Regions from separate parts of the Enterobacter sp. SA197 genome, predicted to be linked through region 1. Evidence: predicted binding sites of a transcription regulator. Region 1 holds the regulator's gene; each other region holds the start of a gene.
What was found. The regulator CRP, encoded in region 1, controls carbon source genes, mostly activating them, when cyclic AMP is high. The targets are predictions, from matches to a motif close to ATGTGANNNNNNTCACAT.
Positions count from the first base shown of each region.

Region 2: udp (uridine phosphorylase) is a predicted target of CRP. The motif match lies at 1,063-1,080, and genes of this name have one in related genera.
Region 3: M1D91_RS11590 (iron-containing alcohol dehydrogenase) is a predicted target of CRP. The motif match lies at 1,493-1,510, and genes of this name have one in related genera.
Region 4: ldtB (L,D-transpeptidase) is a predicted target of CRP. The motif match lies at 1,733-1,750, and genes of this name have one in related genera.

Region 1 covers NZ_CP096393.1:4,557,449-4,560,568, reverse strand. Annotated here, with positions in the region: gene M1D91_RS21450 (YccS/YhfK family putative transporter) at 1-1,236, opposite strand, end outside; gene crp (cAMP-activated global transcriptional regulator CRP) at 1,285-1,917, opposite strand; gene M1D91_RS21440 (OsmC family protein) at 2,226-2,630, shown strand; gene M1D91_RS21435 (phosphoribulokinase) at 2,976-3,120, opposite strand, start outside.
Region 2 covers NZ_CP096393.1:231,020-234,139, forward strand. Annotated here, with positions in the region: gene M1D91_RS01095 (anaerobic sulfatase maturase) at 1-125, shown strand, start outside; gene M1D91_RS01100 (dienelactone hydrolase family protein) at 114-941, opposite strand; gene udp (uridine phosphorylase) at 1,204-1,965, shown strand; gene ubiE (bifunctional demethylmenaquinone methyltransferase/2-methoxy-6-polyprenyl-1,4-benzoquinol methylase UbiE) at 2,213-2,968, shown strand; gene ubiJ (ubiquinone biosynthesis protein UbiJ) at 2,980-3,120, shown strand, end outside.
Region 3 covers NZ_CP096393.1:2,463,119-2,466,238, reverse strand. Annotated here, with positions in the region: gene M1D91_RS11600 (D-threonate 4-phosphate dehydrogenase) at 1-207, opposite strand, end outside; gene dtnK (D-threonate kinase) at 200-1,435, opposite strand; gene M1D91_RS11590 (iron-containing alcohol dehydrogenase) at 1,612-2,751, shown strand; gene M1D91_RS11585 (dihydrodipicolinate synthase family protein) at 2,772-3,120, shown strand, end outside.
Region 4 covers NZ_CP096393.1:1,700,865-1,703,984, forward strand. Annotated here, with positions in the region: gene M1D91_RS07790 (GntR family transcriptional regulator) at 1-671, shown strand, start outside; gene ldtB (L,D-transpeptidase) at 717-1,637, opposite strand; gene M1D91_RS07800 (ABC-F family ATPase) at 1,853-3,120, shown strand, end outside.

The DNA.
Region 1 (3,120 bases):
CAGGATGCGCACCCGTGTTGCGCCATAGCCATTCTGGGTGACAAACATCACCGTCATCATTATCCAGTAGGGTTTAGGCAGATTCAGCGCACTGCCCATCAGACTGGCCACGCTCAGCATAACGCTGAGGCGTGCAGCATTACGCAATGCAGCAGATTTGAAGGAGAGATAACTTTTCAGCGCCGGAATGAGTGGCAGGCGTCGCTGCTTTTCCTCCATCAAATCACGAATATAGAGTGGACGCTGGGTGCGCAGGACACGGGCAATCTGACTGAAGTGCCAGGCGCAGAACTGACCTACCGGGTTGTCCGGATGCTGACGGGCAATTTTTTCCAGTGCGCCTGTCTGCTTGTCCATATTGAAGCGTTGGGGATAACGATGATAGAGGATGTCGTCTGCAATGACCCGTAGCCGTGCCGCCACGGTTTGCGCATTCCAGCGAATCACCTCTTCTGCATGGCTACGCTCTACCAGCTCCTGGACTTCCTTTGGCTGGTGCAGGCTAACGGCTATGTGCTCCTGCAGATCCAGCGCCACCTGAAACACGCGGCGCAGGCGCTTGTAATCACTGTTATGATTTGCCGCCAGCATATGCAGTTGCTGGTAGCACTGGCTTATCATATCTACCGCTTTTTGCTGGCGGGCGAGCAGCGGCGGCAGGGCCTTTTCCGGGTCCGCATGCTGAGTCAGCAGGCTGTATTTAGCCTCGCAATAATCGGCCAGTTGTCGATACAACAAACTCAGCGACTCGCGCAGTGGCTGCTCCCGCCACAGCCAGAACCAGAAGGCGTTAAACGCGCCATACCACAACGTGCCAAGGCTGTAGATGAGCAGTGGCTCCCAGACCGGCATATTTCCCGCAAGGCTCAGGGTGAAGATGGCGGCAATCAGTGAGGCGGGGAGCAACCTGCCATGCAGGGCGCTTATCTCAGCCGTCACCCCCAGCACCAGCGCCAGCAGGGTCAGAATGAGCGGTAGCGGGACGTTTTCGAAAAGGAGGAATTGCACCGCGAGACTGCTACCGGCGAAAAGCGAACCGCCAATGATCACCCGCTTGAAGAAGCGCTTATGCAGCGTGTCGAGACCGGCAATATTGCAACAGGCAGGTACTAACGAGAAGAGCAGCCCTAAATCCAGTCGACCGGCAATCAGGCCAACGGTCACAGGCAGACATAACACCAGCGTTTGTCGCAGTGCGTAGTTGATTTCGGGGTGGTAAATCAGCCTGCGCCACATCGGAAAACAAAAACGGCGCACTGCCTTGAGCAGCGCGCCGTTCGGGGATTAACGTGTTCCGTACACGACGATAGTTTTACCATGCGCGGAGATCAGATTCTGATCTTCCAGCATCTTCAGGATGCGACCAACGGTTTCACGCGAGCAGCCCACGATCTGACCAATCTCCTGACGGGTTATTTTAATTTGCATACCGTCCGGGTGGGTCATGGCGTCGGGTTGTTTCGCCAGATTCAGTAACGTCTGAGCAATACGGCCTGTTACGTCGAGGAAGGCGAGGTTGCCCACTTTTTCCGACGTGACCTGCAGGCGACGCGCCATCTGCGAAGAGAGACGCATCAGAATATCCGGGTTTACCTGGATCAACTGACGGAATTTTTTGTAGGAAATTTCAGCCACTTCACAAGCGGTCTTGGCGCGTACCCAGGCACTGCGCTCCTGACCTTCTTCGAACAGACCCAGTTCACCAATAAAATCGCCCTGGTTCAGGTAAGAGAGGATCATCTCTTTTCCTTCTTCATCCTTGATGAGCACAGCCACTGAGCCTTTGACGATGTAGTACAACGTCTCCGCTTTTTCACCCTGGTGAATCAGCGTGCTCTTCGACGGGTACTTATGAATATGGCAATGAGACAAGAACCATTCGAGAGTCGGGTCTGTTTGCGGTTTGCCAAGCACCATGCGCGGTTATCCTCTGTTATAAGCTGGCTCCAGCCTCAGGATCTGCGCCCTGTGACTGGGGTTGCAATCTGTCTTCCCGATACCTGGGAAGTGCACCGTCAGACGTGTCTGCGGCCTCTAAGATGTGATGTCCTCTGCGTACATGCAGTACATCAATATATCACTGTAGCATCCAGACTGTTTTAGCATAGGTTTTGCCGCCTGTCTCCTGGTGTCTCGCTTCAGCTTGATGCAGGTCGCCTTCCGTTGCGAGTTTTCTTATGTACGCGTAATCTGTAGAGAAAGTTGCTACTGCGGAGTGAAGAAAAATGCATGCGCGTGTGAAATGGGTTGAAGGGTTAACGTTCCTGGGGGAGTCTGCTTCCGGGCACCAGATCCTGATGGATGGTAATGCGGGCGATAAAGCGCCAAGCCCTATGGAAATGGTGCTGATGGCCGCGGGCGGATGCAGCGCGATTGATGTGGTCTCTATTCTGCAAAAAGGCCGTCACGATGTGACAGACTGCGAAGTCAAGCTGACCTCCGAACGTCGGGAAGAGGCGCCGCGTTTATTCACCCACATCAATCTGCACTTCATTGTGACAGGAAAAGCGTTGAAGGATGCGGCAGTATCACGTGCGGTAGATCTCTCTGCAGAGAAGTACTGTTCAGTGGCGCTGATGCTGGAAAAAGCGGTGAATATCACCCATTCGTATGAAGTGATTGAAGCCTGATTGGTGGTGGATATTCTTTCCTGCCCCCGCCGGGCTGAGGGATTTCCCACAAAATAATGCGAGCACGGACAGTCCCCTCTCCTCTTTGGGGAGGGGAAACATGCGGCTCTGGTAGTCATTCCGCTCACCTCAGGTTCCTGGTTTCTCCAGAGATCCAGAACCCGTGACCGAGCCAGGGTTGGCTCATCGCCACAGCCCTGCCCCCCGGCCTTACGGATACACGTCGGTGATTTTCAGCCGGACCCTGTTATCGCGGTGGCTGTATTATTCTCATCACGCAATGTTATCGCTGCAAGATGTACTATTACCGGGGATTTTTCAGCTCAAGGGGATAGGGAACTGAACTCACTCGATCTTCTTACCTTCCATTAATCGCTCTACCAGCGGCGTCATAATAAGCTCCATCGCCAGTCCCATCTTGCCGCCCGGCACTACCAGCGTATTCATATGTGAAATAAATGAACCCTGTAGCATGGCCAGTAGCCAGGGG
Region 2 (3,120 bases), 690 kb from region 1:
AGTGGGTGGCGCAGGATGATCGCGTCGCCATGCCGCCTCTTCAGCCGGGAACCGTCAGCCGCAACGAGCTTTGTCCCTGCGGCAGCGGTAAAAAATACAAGAAGTGCTGCGGGTTACGCCGCTGAGTTGTCGCGGGAGACGCCGCCTGATTTCGCAAACCAGTCCAGCATACGCTGCCAGCCATCTCTGGCAGACGCTTCATGATAGCTGGGGCGATAGTCAGCATTAAAGGCATGTCCGGCATCCGGGTAAACGATAATCTCCGCTCGGGCATTAGCGGCGCGCAGTGCCTGACGCATGGTTTCAATGGTCTCCTGCGGAATGGAGTCATCCTGAGCGCCATAAAGCCCCAGCACCGGTGCGCTAAGGTCGACGGCGATATCCACCGGATGTTTTGGCGAGTTCAGGGATTTCTGACCCACCAGTTTACCGTACCAGGCAACCGCCGCTTTAAGCTGCGGATTATGCGCCGCGTAAAGCCAGGCAATCCGCCCGCCCCAGCAAAACCCGGTCGCCAGCAGACGATGAGCATCGCCGCCGTTGCGTGCCGCCCAGTTCGCGACGTGATCGAGGTCGGCCAGTACCTGGGCATCTGGTACTTTCGTCACCAGACCTTCAAAAAGTGTGGGGATATCGGCAAAATCGTTCGGGTCGCCCTGACGGAAATAGAGCTCCGGGGCAATGGCCAGATAACCTTCCTGAGCAAGACGTCGACAAAGGTCGCGAATATGTTCATGCACGCCAAATATTTCCTGAATCACCAGCACCACCGGCAGGGGGCCTGAGGCATTTTCAGGCCTTGCATGGTATGCAGGCATGCTGTCGCCCTGGCTTGGAATGGTGGTTTCGCCAGCGAGGATAGCGTCTTGCGAGGTGTGCAATGTTGTGGACGCATGAGGTGAAGCCGCGGGGGCGTAGCCCGGCAGGGTGTTGGTTGTCATGGCTTTCTCCATACCTTTTATTAAGCTAATAGCGCTTAAGTAACTATAGTCCGCTCATGTGCAAACCTTCCTGTGAGAAAAAGGCTATCTTTGGAACAGAGTGGTATGGATGAGTATATTAATGTGATGCAAGTCACTATTTTATGGAAATGTTATGCAAACAATTTTCTTCATGGCGATCTCAGTCACGAAATTGTGCGCTTCTCTTCTGTAAAGTACCTTTTTGCTTCTCCTGACTAAACCTGACCACAGAGGAGTCTTTATGTCCAAGTCTGATGTTTTTCATCTCGGCCTCACTAAAAATGATTTACAAGGGGCTACCCTGGCTATCGTCCCTGGCGATCCGGAGCGTGTGGAAAAGATCGCCGCGCTGATGGATAAGCCGGTTAAGCTGGCATCTCACCGTGAATTCACCTCCTGGCGTGCTGAACTTGATGGTAAAGCCGTTATCGTCTGCTCAACCGGTATCGGCGGCCCGTCTACCTCTATCGCTGTTGAAGAGTTGGCTCAGCTCGGTATCCGCACCTTCCTGCGTGTGGGCACTACTGGTGCCATTCAGCCGCATATCAACGTGGGTGACGTTCTGGTGACCACTGCATCGGTGCGTCTTGACGGTGCCAGCCTGCACTTCGCGCCGATGGAATATCCGGCAGTAGCTGATTTCGATTGCACCACCGCGCTGGTCGCTGCGGCGAAGGAGATTGGCGCCACTACGCATATTGGTGTTACCGCGTCATCTGATACCTTCTATCCGGGCCAGGAACGTTATGACACCTTCTCTGGCCGCGTGGTTAACCGCTACAAAGGCTCCATGGAAGAGTGGCAGTCAATGGGCGTGATGAACTACGAAATGGAATCCGCCACGCTGCTGACCATGTGTTCAAGTCAGGGGTTGCGTGCAGGTATGGTCGCTGGCGTTATCGTTAACCGTACCCAGCAGGAAATTCCGAACGCGGAGACCATGAAGCAGACCGAAAGTCATGCGGTAAAAATTGTCGTCGAAGCGGCACGCCGTCTCGTCTGATTCTGTTTCTGAGTGTAAAAGGCCGGCTTGACCGGCCTTTTTGTTTTATGCGGTCGGGATAAATCTGGAACTTACGTACCCGCCGTGAAGATATTACCTTCGCCGTTCATAATAAAGACAACGCATTAATTCTTTATTGCTCTCATTTCCTCCGTATACCGGCACATCACGCTAAGGTTGAAACGTAGGGCAATCTCGCCCAATCTGTTACACTTCACGAACATTTTCTTTAATAGCAGGCACTAAGATGGCGGAAGATTCAAACGAGACGACGCATTTTGGTTTTCAGACCGTCGCCAAAGATCAGAAGGCTGATATGGTGGCGCACGTGTTCCACTCGGTCGCCTCAAAATATGATGTGATGAATGATTTGATGTCCATGGGCATTCATCGCTTATGGAAGCGCTTCACCATCGATTGCAGCGGCGTACGTCGCGGGCAAAAGGTACTCGATCTGGCGGGAGGCACCGGTGATTTAACGGCGAAATTCTCCCGTCTGGTGGGTGAAACCGGTCAGGTCGTGCTGGCGGACATCAACGACTCTATGCTCAAGATGGGGCGTGAAAAGCTGCGCAACATTGGCATCATCGGCAACGTGGAGTATGTACAGGCAAATGCGGAAGCGCTGCCTTTCCCGGATAACACCTTTGATTGCATCACCATCTCGTTCGGCCTGCGTAACGTCACCGAAAAAGAGAAAGCGCTGAAGTCGATGTACCGCGTACTGAAGCCGGGTGGTCGGTTATTAGTGCTGGAGTTCTCCAAACCTGTCATCGAACCGCTGAGTAAAGTGTACGACGCCTACTCGTTCCATGTGCTGCCGCGTATTGGTCAACTGGTTGCCAGCGATGCTGACAGCTATCGCTATCTGGCTGAGTCTATTCGTATGCATCCGGATCAGGAAACCCTTAAAGCAATGATGCAGGGTGCCGGGTTTGAAAACGTGGATTATTACAACCTGACGGCAGGTGTGGTTGCGTTGCATCGTGGCTATAAGTTCTGACAGGAGTTTATATGCCCTTTAAATCCCTGGTGAATGCCGGTATTGAACGGGTGTTCAATACCGTAATTTATCGTGAAAAGGCCCTGAAACCGGCCCGGCAGCGGTTACACGGTAAAGTGTTGCGCGTTGAGCTTAAAGAGTTCTCCTCCCCG
Region 3 (3,120 bases), 2.1 Mb from region 1:
TGCAAAATGGGCCAGGCTCACCTGATCGATAATGCGCAGTTCCGCATGAGGGGTGATGTTTAATGCCAGAATACGGTTAAAGGTTTGCGCACAGCCAACCACCACAACCGGGGCGCCTGACAGTTCCCCCTCAACCAGCGATTTAATAATAATCTCCGGGCCAATCCCTGCCGGGTCGCCCATCGTTACGGCAATAACATTAGTCACTCGATTTCTCCTCAATAAAATTCAATACCTCATGCAGTGTGGCTTCATCGCCGAAGCCCCCTGCTTTGGTCATCACTGGTCGTTGCCATTCGCAACCTGAAAAATATCCCCAGGGCACACAGCCTGCGACGCGGCCCTGAATGCGAAACCCTTTTGCGCCGAGCCTGCGCGCTACCGCAATCGCAACGTCCCCGCCCGACAGATAGAGCGCATCCGGTTGGGTTTCTGCCAGAACTTCACGCGTGAGCTGTCCCAGAAACGCACAAATTCGCTCACCACATTCAACCCGTGAAACACCCCAGCGTTCGCACAGGGCTGCCACCTGGTGGCGCGCCTGTTCATCCGGGCAGGTGTGCACCAGGCAGTGTTTCCCGGCCTTCAACGCCGCGACAATCGCTGCGCGGTAATCGACTGTCGGGGTTGAAAACAGAGGGTTGATATCAATAAAGAGGTGCACCAGTCGCGGATGAGCAACGACGGCCGCAATCTGTTGTTGAGCGATTTCACTCATAGAGCCGACAATTGCCAGCACCCTCTTCTGGGTTGCCGGAGCCAACCGACGCGAGAGCGCATCACAGATCCCTGCAGAACCTACCAATAACGGGCGAACCGATGCCCGCATAGCGTGAAGCACGACGGCATCCAGATCCGCATCGCTTTGGGCGTCCACTATCACGGTTACCGGTTTCTCCGCGGTCGCGGACTCGAGAATCGCTGGCAGGTCATCAGGCTGTGCGTACAGGCGCGGGCCAGAAAAAAGCGCCCCTACATCCGCACTGGTAATGGGTGTTTTCGGGTCGCTGGCAAATTCGGTCTCCGTCAACAGGACATTGTTTACATAACAGTGCCCGTTGCGGGTCACGCGTCCGGCGGCGGGAAAGGCGGGCGCGATAATTACCGCCGCCACACCCGCTGCGCGCTGCATTGCGGCCACTTCCGCCCCCGGATTGCCCCGAAGCGTTGAGTCAATCTTCTTAACAAGCCAGGCGGGTTTGCCCGGGCGTAGCAGTTTTTCAGTCAGTACGGCCACCCGTTTCGCAGCAACGCTCGCCGGTAGCGCTCGGCTGTCAGTATTAAAGATACGCGCCTGAGCGTTGCTGACGTCGCTTTCATCCAGTACGACTTCTACCTGTATGCCGACCTGAGCCAGGCTCACCCCCGCATCGTTCGCACCGGTAAAATCATCGGCCAGAATCACCACGCTGTGTTCTGCAATCTGTTCGTTCATCCCAACTCCGGGTCGTTTCGTTTCTGGTTATGATTATATTCAATCATGATTGATTATATGTGAGCAAGATCAACTTATTTAATTTATGAATAATTTATAAATTCAGGCCATACAGTGACGGTGATTGAATTTTGATGATTAACTTCAATCACCACCCGGAAAGACAGGAGAATGTTGTGGTTACGATTAACAGCACCCTCATTAGCGGTGCGGGAGCGATTCCCTCTCTGGCACCGTTGCTGGCGGGTAAGAAAAACCTCTTACTGGTGAGTGACGCCAATGTCATTAAGCTGGAGGCCACCCGGCAGATCCTTGCGCTGCTGACAGCGGAAGGTCGTCAGGTACAGATAATCGATACAGTTCCACCCGAGCCTAGCCAGCATGATGTGGCGACGATTATGGCCAGCGCCCCGGCAAGCGCCATTGATCTGGTAGTGGGCATTGGCGGCGGCAGTGTGCTTGATGTCACCAAGCTGCTCTCGGTACTGCATCACCCAGGTTCGCCTGGCCTGGAGGCGTTGCTGGAGGGGGTAAAACCCACTGAACGTATCGCCTCTTTGCTGATCCCGGCCACTGCCGGCACGGGTTCGGAAGCGACGCCGAACGCCATACTGGCGATCCCGGAACAGGACACCAAAATTGGTATCATCTCTCCAGTACTGTTACCGGACTATGTTGCGCTGCTGCCCGAACTGACCACCAGCATGCCTGCACATATCGCCTCTTCCACCGGCATTGACGCGCTGTGCCACCTGATTGAGTGCTTTACTGCCACCATCGCCAATCCGGTCAGCGATAACGTTGCCCTCACCGGCCTGCGCAAACTACTGCACAACATCGAAACTGCGGTGAACGAACCGAACAACCTGGTAGCGCGGCTGGAGATGCTCTGGGCCTCTTATTACGGCGGTGCGGCAATTACCCATGCGGGTACGCATCTCGTACACGCGCTCTCTTACCCACTTGGGGGCAAATATCACCTGCCGCACGGCGTGGCGAACGCCATCCTGCTGGCACCCTGCATGAAAGTGGTTCGTCCTCACGCCGTTGAGAAATTTGCCGAGGTGTGGGATTTGGTGCCAGGCGCTGATACCTCACTGAATAATGAAGAGAAATCCCACGCGCTGGTGCAGTTCTTTGCCGATCTCGTCCGGCGTCTGAAGCTCCCGGACAACCTGGAAAGCCTGGGCGTGCCGCGTGCTGATATCCCGTCTCTCGCCGACGCCGCGCTGAACGTGAAACGCCTGATGAACAACGCACCCTGCACCGTCAGTCACGACGACGTGCAGGCGATTTATCAGACACTGTTTAAATAATGATTCATGTAGAGGCTGTAATGAGCAAGAAAATAGAAGGCGTGTTGACGGCAATCATCACACCTTTCGATGAGGACGGTGCGCTGCACCTGTCGTCGCTACAACAGCAGGTTGAACGCCAGCTTAGCGCCGGTAATGGCATCTTCTGCGGTGGCACCAACGGTGAATTTTTCGTGCTTAACGAGCAGGAAAAGTTAGCGGTAACCGAAACCTGCGTGAACCAGGTTAAAGGGCGCGCCAGTGTCGTGGCCCATATTGGCGAGATTTCAACCCGCGAAACCATACGACTGGGCAGGCAAATTGAGAAACTGGGCGTCGATGCCGTCTCCGTCATCACCCCCTGGTTTGTCCCCTTAAAACAACACGAAC
Region 4 (3,120 bases), 2.2 Mb from region 1:
TCCTCAGTCAGCGTTACAACGCCAGCGAACCGTTGCCTGACCAGTTTGCCCTTGCCGGGGAGTTTAATACCAGCCGGATGACTATTCAGCAGGCGATGCGCCAGTTGATTGTGGAGGGACTGGTCTATACCCGCCAGGGGCAGGGCACCTTTATTCGTAAAAACTTTCTGCAGCTCTCCCGTTGGGATTTACCAGGCAGTGATTACTATGGCGCGACCAAAACCTGGGAGCACGTCGGGCAGGTCACCAGTAAAATCATCCGCTTTGAGCTGCGCTTCCCGACGGAAAAAGAGCAGGCGTCGCTGCTGGTAGGGCCGGATGACCCGGTCTATGACTTTATCCGTCTGCGTCTGCTTGAGGGCGAACCCATGTCGCTGGAGTTTACCCTGATGCCGGTAAATCTGGTGCCGGGGCTTAATCGCTCCCATCTTGAGAGTTCTGTTTTCAGCTATGTGCAGGATGCCCTGGCGCTGAAAATCATGGGCTCATACCGCATAGTGCGCGCGCTCAAACCGGGTGAAGAGGACAGGCAGTATCTCAATTGCGATGAGACTGACCCGGTGCTGGAAGTGGAGCAGGTCATTTATCTGGAAGATGGCACGCCCCTGGAGTATGCACACTGCCATTACCGCTACGATCACGGTGGGGTGATTGTGGTGAATAACGGATAAAAAAAAGCGGGTCTGAGACCCGCTTTTTTATGGATAAGCTACAGCTTAGTTCAGACGGACCGGCATACCGGAACGGTTCTGAATCGCCTGTTCAACAATGTTCTGATCAACATCCGCCTGGCTGGTCACGCTCTGCACGCTTTTGGTCAGCGTGATAGGCACGATTTCGCCTTCGTTGAACTGCTCTTCGGTCGTCGACAGCGGGTTATGCACTTCAACATAACGTGAACCATCTGGCTCAGTGGTCGCTTTTACCGGCTCATCAATAAACTGAACGCGTGTGCCGACCGGCACATTTTCGAACAGGAATTTGATGTCGTCGTTACGCAGACGCACACAACCGTGGCTTACGCGCAGACCGATACCGAAGTTCGCATTGGTGCCGTGAATAGCATACAGACGACCAATGTAAAGCGCGTACAGGCCCATCGGGTTATCCGGGCCCGCCGGCACTACCGCAGGCAGCGGCTCACCCGCAGCAATATACTCGGCATGCATTTTCGCGGTCGGCGTCCAGGTCGGGCCCGCTTTTTTGCGCTCAACTTTGGTTGTCCAGTTGATCGGGGTGTCTTTACCTAACTGACCAATACCGATTGGCAGTACGATCACGGTATTGGTGCCTTTCGGATAGTAGTAGAGGCGCATTTCGGCGCTGTTGATGACAATACCTTCGTGCACGGTATCCGGCAGAATCAGCTGCTGCGGGACGTTCATGACGGTGCCGCCTTTCGGCAGGAAGGCATCAATGCCCGGGTTGGCTTCCGTCATATTGGACAGGCCCATCTGGTACTCCGCGGCAAAGTACTCCAGCGGTTGGGTGTTGCCCTCAGGAATAGTTACGACCTGGTTCTGACCAACCAGACGGCTACCATCGGTTGGCAGCGGGTAAGTAACAGCAGACGCGGTATTGCAAAAGCCTACGACGGCAAACGCCGCCGCTAAAAGCGTTTTTAATTTCATGTTCATGTTGTGCGAGATTCGTGCCACAGGCCGTTGGGTTAATAATGCTTTCTATAGATGGGAGCGCATTATATGTGCATTCCCTCGCCCAGGGAATTCAGATGTGTACGAAATCACATTTTTTTCCCGTTGCTTTCATTTTAGCCGTGCGTTTCGAAGCAGGAATCTAATTCGGAATTGTGGCATAATACGGCGTTTGTCACACATTTCAGGATACTTCCGTGTTAGTAACCAGCAACGTCACCATGCAGTTCGGCAGCAAGCCGCTCTTTGAAAATATTTCCGTCAAATTTGGCGGCGGCAACCGTTACGGCCTGATCGGCGCTAACGGGAGCGGTAAATCCACCTTTATGAAAATCCTTGGCAGCGACCTGGAACCTACGCTTGGGAACGTCTCACTCGATCCTAATGAGCGCATCGGTAAGCTGCGTCAGGATCAGTTCGCCTTCGAAAATTTCACCGTACTTGATACCGTCATCATGGGTCATGGTGAATTATGGGAAGTGAAACAGGAGCGTGACCGCATCTATGGTCTGAGCGAAATGAGCGAGGAAGATGGCTACAAAGTGGCCGACCTCGAAACCCAGTATGGCGAAATGGACGGCTACTCCGCTGAAGCACGCGCGGGCGAGCTGCTGTTAGGCGTGGGGATCCCTGTCGAACAGCACTACGGTCTGATGAGCGAAGTCGCGCCAGGCTGGAAACTGCGTGTGCTGTTAGCCCAGGCCCTGTTCTCTAACCCGGACATTCTGCTGCTCGATGAACCTACCAACAACCTGGACATCGACACCATCCGCTGGCTGGAGCAGACGCTGAACGAACGCGACAGCACCATGATCATCATTTCGCACGACCGTCACTTCCTGAATATGGTCTGCACGCACATGGCCGATCTTGATTACGGCGAGCTGCGTGTGTATGCGGGTAACTATGATGAGTACATGACCGCGGCAACCCAGGCGCGTGAGCGTCTGCTGGCGGATAACGCCAAGAAAAAAGCGCAGATTGCAGACCTGCAATCCTTCGTGAGTCGCTTTAGTGCCAACGCCTCCAAATCTCGTCAGGCCACCTCCCGCGCCCGTCAGATTGATAAAATCAAACTGGATGAGGTGAAAGCCTCCAGCCGCCAGAACCCGTTCATTCGCTTCGAGCAGGATAAGAAACTGTTCCGTAATGCGCTGGAAGTGGAAGCCCTTACCAAAGGCTTCGATGACGGTCCGCTGTTTAAAAACGTTAACCTGCTGCTGGAAGTGGGCGAGAAGATTGCCATTATTGGTGCGAACGGCGTGGGTAAATCCACCATGCTGAAGACGCTGGTAAGCGACCTTGCGCCTGATAACGGTACGGTGAAATGGTCCGAAAATGCGCAAATCGGCTATTACGCGCAGGATCATGAATATGAGTTCGAAAACGACCTGACCGTGTTTGACTGGATGAGCCAGTGGAAACAGGAAGGGGATGATGAGCAGGCGGTGCGCAGCATTCTGGG